Regions from separate parts of the Salinivibrio sp. SS3 genome, predicted to be linked through region 1. Evidence: predicted binding sites of a transcription regulator. Region 1 holds the regulator's gene; the other holds the start of a gene.

The links. The regulator CRP, encoded in region 1, controls carbon source genes, mostly activating them, when cyclic AMP is high. The targets are predictions, from matches to a motif close to TGTGANNNNNNTCACA.
Region 2: malT (HTH-type transcriptional regulator MalT) is a predicted target of CRP. The motif match lies at 2,202-2,217, and genes of this name have one in related genera.

Annotation. Positions count from the first base shown of each region.
Region 1 is NZ_MEBQ01000012.1:14,756-18,900, forward strand. Features, by position in the region: gene BGL48_RS06195 (hydrolase) at 1-201, shown strand, start outside; gene BGL48_RS06200 (YheU family protein) at 330-548, shown strand; gene BGL48_RS06205 (phosphoribulokinase) at 605-1,474, shown strand; gene crp (cAMP-activated global transcriptional regulator CRP) at 1,724-2,356, shown strand; gene BGL48_RS06215 (hypothetical protein) at 2,487-3,353, shown strand; gene BGL48_RS06220 (DUF1338 domain-containing protein) at 3,423-4,145, opposite strand, start outside.
Region 2 is NZ_MEBQ01000043.1:116,095-120,239, reverse strand. Features, by position in the region: gene BGL48_RS12395 (glycogen/starch/alpha-glucan phosphorylase) at 1-1,862, opposite strand, end outside; gene malT (HTH-type transcriptional regulator MalT) at 2,369-4,145, shown strand, end outside.

The sequences.
Region 1 (4,145 bases):
GACGATCCTTTTATGACCGACGCGGTGATCCCAACCTCCCCATTACCCGCGAACATTGACTATCAACTCACTGAGCATGGCGGCCATGTTGGCTTTGTCGCCGGTAGTTGGCGCCAACCTCAGTTTTGGCTTGAGCAAGCGGTGCCTGGCTGGCTCGCCGCTTATTTGCCGCATGAGTCACTGAGTAAGTCGGCGCGTTAACACCGTCAAAGGAAGCAAAGAGAACCACTGCATTGACTGGTATGATCGGGTAAAATGCGAGCCAATTCACAACATTCACATCAGGCATCCGAGGATGCCATCCTGAGATCAATAAAAGGTGATGTAGTATGATGGTTCCATGGCAGTCGATTCCTGACGAGACGCTGACAGCGTTAATCGAGCACTTTGTGTTACGGGAAGGAACCGATTATGGTGAGCAAGAAGTCAGCTTTGCACAAAAAGTGGATGATGTTCGCCAACAATTGCAATCCGGGGACGCCGTGATTGTATATTCCGAGTTGCACGAGACAGTGGATATTCGTCGTAAAACAGCACTCGGCTCTTAGCATCGCAGTACACGCCGTATCGCGATACAAATTCAGACTGAATGACAGGGCGCGTCATGTCGGCTAAACATCCTATTATTGCGGTCACCGGCTCATCAGGAGCCGGTACCACCACCACCTCGGAAGCCTTCCGAAAGATGTTCCAGATGATGAACATCAAAGCGGCCTGGCTAGAAGGGGATAGCTTTCATCGCTTTACCCGTCCTGAAATGGACGTCGAGATCCGTAAAGCACGTGAACAAGGCAAACATATCAGCTACTTTGGCCCCACGGCCAACGATTTCCCGCGGCTCGAGCAGTTTTTCCGTGAGTATGGTGAGCAAGGCACCGGGAAATATCGCCGCTATTTACATACCTTTGATGAAGCGGTGCCCTATAACCAAATGCCTGGCACCTTCACGCCATGGCAAGACTTAGCCGACAATACCAATGTATTGTTTTACGAGGGACTGCACGGCGGGGTGGTCGATGGTGATGTCAATGTTGCACAGCATGTCGATCTCTTGATTGGAATGGTGCCGATCGTCAACCTAGAGTGGATTCAAAAATTTGTCCGCGATACGCGCGATAGAGGCCACTCTCGTGAGGCGGTGACCGACTCGATTGTGCGCTCAATGGATGATTACCTGCACTACATCACCCCGCAGTTTTCTCGCACCCATATCAACTTTCAACGCGTGCCGACGGTAGATACCTCAAACCCATTAAATGCCAAAGGTATCCCGTCTTTGGATGAAAGTTTTGTGGTGATCCGCTTTCGTGGAATGAAAAACGTCGACTTCCCTTATCTGTTGCAAATGATCACCGGGTCGTTTATGTCACGGCATAACACCTTAGTGGTGCCGGGAGGAAAAATGGGCTTTGCGATGGAATTGATCATCCGTCCATTGATCCAACAATTGATAGAAAAAGGCAAGATTGGCTAAGGCGTAGCGCATCCATGATGTATTACTTCTCAAGCCGTGATCTTAGCCACGTTTTTGCCAGATTTTTAGGCGGTTGGCCTAGATCAAAATCAAGAAATCACCAACAAAAAAAGATACACTCTTGTTAACATACAGTGAGCTTGTAGCCCGCGTTCAGACTTCGTATTCTGTGCAATGATCTGATGGGTTACCCCTCAGACAAAGATAGGACGTTGTTGCCGGGCAACACATGCAGAGGAAATAAGTTATATGGTTCCAGGAAAACCTCAAACAGACCCTACACTCGAGTGGTTCCTTTCACATTGTCATATTCATAAGTATCCGTCTAAAAGCACGCTTATCCATGCAGGTGAGAAGGCGGAGACCTTGTATTACATCGTGAAAGGGTCTGTGGCCGTACTGATCAAAGATGAAGAAGGCAAGGAAATGATCCTGTCTTACCTTAACCAAGGTGACTTCATTGGTGAGCTCGGACTTTTCGAAGAAGACCAGGAGCGCACTGCTTGGGTGCGCGCTAAATCACCGTGTGAAGTGGCAGAAATTTCGTTTAAGAAGTTCCGCCAGCTCATTCAAGTGAATCCTGACATCTTAATGCGCCTGTCTTCACAAATGGCGCGTCGTTTGCAGGTAACGAGCCAAAAGGTCGGGGATCTCGCCTTCCTGGACGTCACAGGCCGCATCGCGCAAACCTTGTTGAACTTGGCTAAACAGCCGGATGCCATGACTCACCCTGATGGTATGCAAATTAAGATCACCCGTCAGGAAATTGGCCAAATCGTCGGCTGTTCGCGTGAAACCGTGGGACGTATCCTCAAAATGCTGGAAGAGCAAAACCTCATTTCCGCACACGGTAAAACCATCGTGGTATACGGCACACGCTAATTGCGCCGCTCTCTGTATCACCAACCGACGCCCTGGCGTCGGTTTTTTTATCTCCGCTTTCTGGCAAGCGTCTGGATAACTTCTACACTCAAAACGATATGGTTAACATAAAACTAACAAGGTATCGTTTATGAAAAAACTCATGGTTTCTCTCACCGCCTTGGCGCTCTCTGTGTTTTCAGCCCATGCCGTGTCCAATACCACAATTGTGCACCCCGAGCCACGCGCTGGGTCGGCGCTTGATCTCTATGCCATTGAGCTGATTGAGTTTCTTGCCGAAAAATCAGGAGAGCCTGTCACCTTGCAAGCTTTTGACGGCCAAATTGGCTCTCAGTCTCGTAAGGTGGAAATGCTCAAGCAAGGCAAGCTCACTATCGACTGGCTGGGTGCCGACCGCACGCTGGAATCTGAACTGATCCCCATTCGCTATCCCGTGTTTCGTGGTCTACTCGGCCATCGCCTGTTTATTACCAACCAAGCCACGGAGCCCCAACTCGCTCAGATAAGTAGCGCGGGTGATTTGCAGTCTCTTACTATGATTCAGGGACAGGGCTGGGCCGACGTCAAGGTGCTCAACTCAGCGGGATTTCGCGTACGCGAAATATCGAGCTTTGAAAATATTTTCAAAGTGGTTGATACAGGTCGTGCTGATCTCTTCCCGCGTGCCTTGATTGAGCCTTTTAGTGAATTAGCCGAGCGGCCACAATACGGTAATCTGTTAGTTGACCCGCATCTGATGCTGATCTATCGCTTCCCGATGTTCCTGTTTGTGTCTCCGCAACATGCTGACGTCGCCGACATGTTGAATGGTGCTTTTGAAGCGGCATACCAAGACGGATCATTTATTGAGTTTTTCAACAACGCTCCGCTGGTCAAAGAAACGTTTGAAAAAGCCAACATTGGTGAACGCACCGTGATCCGGGTCGATAACCCGCATTTAAGCAACGAAACACAAGCCATTCCAGACACGTATTGGCTCGATATCGAGGCTCAATAGACGATAAAAAAGGGAGCATAGTACACGCTCCCTTTTTCCTATGATGTCGATTAAGCGATGCGCGACGCACTAATGGGTGCTTTCAAAGATTTTGTCTGCCGAGGCAGCCACAAAACCTTGGTAAAGCTCACCATTGGGCAGAACATAACGCTTAGCAAACTCATAAAAACCACCCGGGATGGTTTGCGTGTCATCAGAAAAAGCAACTGGCACGCGATCTGCCATGGTGGAGGATTGCTCCAGATACACCGACGCGTCACCTTTGACTTCCCCGCCTGACTCGTTAATCGCAAAGCCATTGTCGCGCAATCGGTTATTCACCGAGAGGCAATCATCATGCGCATTCAGCTGATTCACACTCACGGTAAAATGGTTGGCACCATAACCGTGTGCCGCCACCCAAGACGCATATTCACTCTCTTCGGCAAGTGTTTGATAGGTTGCCCAGTCAAGATCCCACAAGCGACCCTGATGGAGAAAGTCACTCCCTGTGAGTGACGACGCATCAACTTGTGCCACCAGCTTCTCAACAATCGCCTGAAGCGCGGGCGAGCATTGCTCAACCATCAACTCACTAATAAAGACTTTTGGCATCAGAGGATCGGGGTGCTCAAAATGGCAGGCGTTGAGCTTTTTCGCTTCAAAGGTATAGTCCCCTTTTTGCTGATAGCCTAACGCCAGGAAGGGGCGCGCCAATACCTCAAGCCCAACCTTGGGTAATCCAAATGTCCGCAAGGCAATATGATCATTGATCAAAGGCTGCCCTTCTTCTAACAAGGCATGCACCTTGTG
Region 2 (4,145 bases), on a different contig from region 1:
TCACCGACCCGTGGATCATTATTAATGGTTTCAGCGACCTTATTAATTGCATAGATGATCGATTTTGCTAATTCATAGCCAGGCGCGGCTTTCGCGGCAAAAAAGACCACTCGTGGCGCCATGTCAAAGTCTGGCTCGTTAAGCAAACGCTGATAGAGCGAAATCACATGCAATAGATTCAAGTGCTGACGCTTATATTCATGCAGACGCTTAATTTGTACATCAAAAATCGCATCGGTATTGAGGGTAATATCGAGGTGCTCTTTAACCCATCCCGCCAAACGCTGCTTGTTGCGCTTTTTGACATCCATGAATATCTTTTGAAACGCAGTATCATCGGCGTATTGAGCAATCTGCTCGAGTTGCTCTAATTGCGCTGGCCACTGCTCACCGATTTTTTCACTGATCAAGTTGGACAAGTCAGGGTTACAGAACTTCAACCAGCGACGCGGTGTAATGCCATTGGTCACATTTTGAATGCGGCCCGGATATAGCGCATCAAATTCTGGGAATAAATCACGCTTAACTAACTGAGAGTGCAACGCCGCAACGCCATTTACCGCATAAGAGCCAACCACACATAGATTCGCCATACGCACCATGCGCTCACCTTTGTCGTCAATCACTGACAACACCTGCTTTTTCGCCACATCGCCGGGCCACTTCGCTTCTACCTCTTGCATGAAGCGATGGTTAATCTCAAAAATGATCTCCATATGACGCGGCAGCAAGCGCGCAATCAACGCCTCACTCCAGGTTTCCAGCGCTTCGGGCAGTAAGGTGTGGTTAGTGTAAGCAAAAGTACGACTGGCGATTGACCACGCCTCATCCCAGCCCAGACGATAATCATCCAGCAATACGCGCATCAGCTCAGGAATCGCGATGGTGGGGTGGGTGTCGTTTAATTGAATGGTTTCATACTCTGGCAACGCCGCTAGAGCATGACCAGCCTCTAGGTGACGACGGAGGATATCTGCGACCGAGGCGGCACTGTGGAAGTACTGCTGCATCAAGCGCAGCGTTTTACCTGCGTCGTGGTTATCGTTCGGGTACAAGACTTTGGTCAAATTACCCGCATCGATATCAGCTTGCTGCGCATGGGTGTAGTCGCCTGCATTAAAAGCATCAAGCGCGAACGGTGTCAGTGCTCGACCTTCCCACAAACGCAATGGGTAAACGGTGTTGCTTTGGTAACCGACAATGGGTAAGTCCCAAGGCATTGCCTGGATTTTCAAGCTCGGCACCCATTGACGATAGGTATGCCCTGCTTCTTCAACGACCTCAACATGGCCATAAAAGCCGATAATTTGGGATAATTCAGGACGTACCAGTTCCCATGGGTAGCCTTCCGGTTCGCGCCACGCATCAGGTGCCTCTTGCTGCGCCCCTTCATGAAAAGACTGACGGAAAAGCCCATATTCATAATGTAATCCGTAACCCACTGCTGGATACTGCTGTGCCGCCAAAGAGTCCATAAAACAGGCCGCCAGACGTCCCAAGCCGCCATTACCCAGAGACGGATCACGCTCTTGTTCGAGTAAATCCGTTAACCCAAGCCCAAGCTCACTCACGGCATCGGCGATAGCATCGTACAAGCCCATGCTAATGAGGTTGTTCCCGGTTAAACGACCAATCAAAAACTCGAGGGATAAATAGTTAACACTTTTCGCTTGTTTAATGGCTTGATCGTGTTCAGTGGCCACCAAGTCACTCGTCGTGTGTTCGGCTAATGCACGGCCAAGCGCGAGGTACCAGTCACGCAGTTGAGCAGTATCTGGTGCGTGACCTAGCTGGGTTAAGTGTTGAACCATACTGATTTTAAACGCACTTTTATCAAACGCATGTTGCTGTTTTGGTGTCATGTCGTTGCTCTCGATAATGGAATGAAACCTTGATGGTTAGTCATCCTGCCCAACCCGAGCACGGCAAACATCCTCCCACGTCGTTCTCATCAAAGGAGGAGACCATAGGGCGTAGAGAGCCAGGTCACACATCAACAGTGAGCGGGCTCTCATCAAAATGAAGCACAGCCCACTGACTGGTGATCTTCATCACGCTATGAGACAAAAGCCTGTCTAAGCCGGCGATGAAAAAAACCGTCTAGCCTTTGGTGATTTTTGTGCGCTAGCGCAAATTAAACCCTTACAAACCAACATCAATGTGTACACCGACGATAAAAAAAGCCAAGAACAAGGCAATTAAGTGATATATATCACAATTATAAGGCGTAGTTGCACTAAATTAGGGCACCCGTTAAGAGATCAGGGATAGATCATAGTTTGTGTCTTTGAAGTTACATACACTGCAATCAGGACAGAGGTGCGCACCAAAGATGACGCACCGCATTTGTAGTGAAGGACAGTGTCTTATGTGGATCCCATCAAAGCTGACTCGGCCTGGACGGCTTTATAACGCGATATTGCGCCCGCGAGTGCTCGATATTTTACAACAAGCCCCCCACTATAAGCTGGTGCTGTTTCGCTCTCCGGCCGGTTATGGCAAAACCACCATGGCTGCCCAGTGGCTCGCCGATCAACCCAATGTCGGTTGGTTTAGCATTGATGACAGTGATAACGACAGCTTTCGCTTCATAAACTATTTATTACAAGCGTTGCACCAAGCCACCCAAGAAGGCTGCGCTAATACGATAAAACTGGCGGAAAAACGCCAATTCTCATCACTTCGTGCGCTCTTGTCTGATGTTTTTGCCGAACTGGCCGGGTTTCACGCCAGCAGCTATTTGGTGCTGGACGACTATCAACTAGTTGATAACGAAGAAATCCATGAAGCGATGCGCTTTTTCATCAAGCACATGCCAGAGAACCTCACGTTAGTGGTGACGTCACGCGCTAACCCACCACTGGGCACCGCGAACTTACGCGTGCGAGACCTGATGATCGAGATAGGCAACGAGCTTCTCGCGTTCGATAACGAAGAGACAACCCGGTTTTTCAACCAACGTATCGACGATGGCGTCGATGAATCGACCGCAAATGCCTTATGTACCTACGTCGAAGGTTGGCCATCCGCGCTGCAACTGATCGCCATTCAAGCGCAGCACCAAAAACGCACGCTAATGCAAAGCGCCGCCTCGTGTGCAGAATTCAACCATGCCCATCTTTGGGACTATCTAGCGGAAGAAGTTTTCGACTTGCTTGACACGGAGACACGTCAGTTTCTGATGAAAGTCTCAGTGTTAGAAATGTTCAATGATGAACTGGTTTTCGCCTTGACCGAGCGAGAAGACGCCCTGGGCATGCTTGAGTCACTGAATCGCTATGGTTTGTTTATCTATGCGCTGGAGGGGGATAACAATTGGTTCCGGTTTCACCATTTATTCGCGGAGTTTTTGGCCCACGAGCGCCAAGCCAGGATCCCCCACCAGCAACAAACCTTGCATCGACACGCGGCACTGGCTTGGCTAAAGCTGCAGTCCCCTCATCAAGCCTTGCGCCACGCACGCTATGCCAAAGACGATGCGTTGCTGGCCGATATCCTCAATCAACACGGCTGGCGTATGTTCAATCGTGGCGAACTATCCACACTCGAATCCGCGATTATCAAGCTCAGTGATGAGCTTTTATACCAATACCCCAATTTGAGCTTACTGCGTGCTTGGTTAGCACAAAGCCAACATAGGTATCACGAAGTTGGCGAGTTATTGGCCAGTGCCGAAAAGGCGTATCAAGCCCGCGACATTCCACTGGATATTGATTACCAAGGCAATGCCAATGCCCTGCTTGCCCAAGTAGCCATTAATGCGAATGAGCCTGAGCAAGCGATGCAGCTGGCAGAAAAAGCACTCGAGCAACTCGATAGCGCCAATTACCGAGGACGTATTGTCGCGACTTCCGTGGTTGGCGAGGTGAATCATGTGCTCGGCGAACTGGATCGCGCTTTATCCATGATGCAACAAACGGAAAAGTTAGCGCGCCAGCATCAGGTATATCACCAAGCGCTGTGGGCCATTTTACAGCAAAGTGAAATTCTCCTGGCACAAGGCTATGTGCAAGCCGCGTTTGAGTTGCTCGACAGCGCCGATCAGCTCATTGAAGATCAGCAATTGCATCAAGTTCCTTTACATGAATTTGCTCTACGGCTTCGCGCCCAAATACTCTGGTGTTGGAACCGTCTGGATGAAGCTG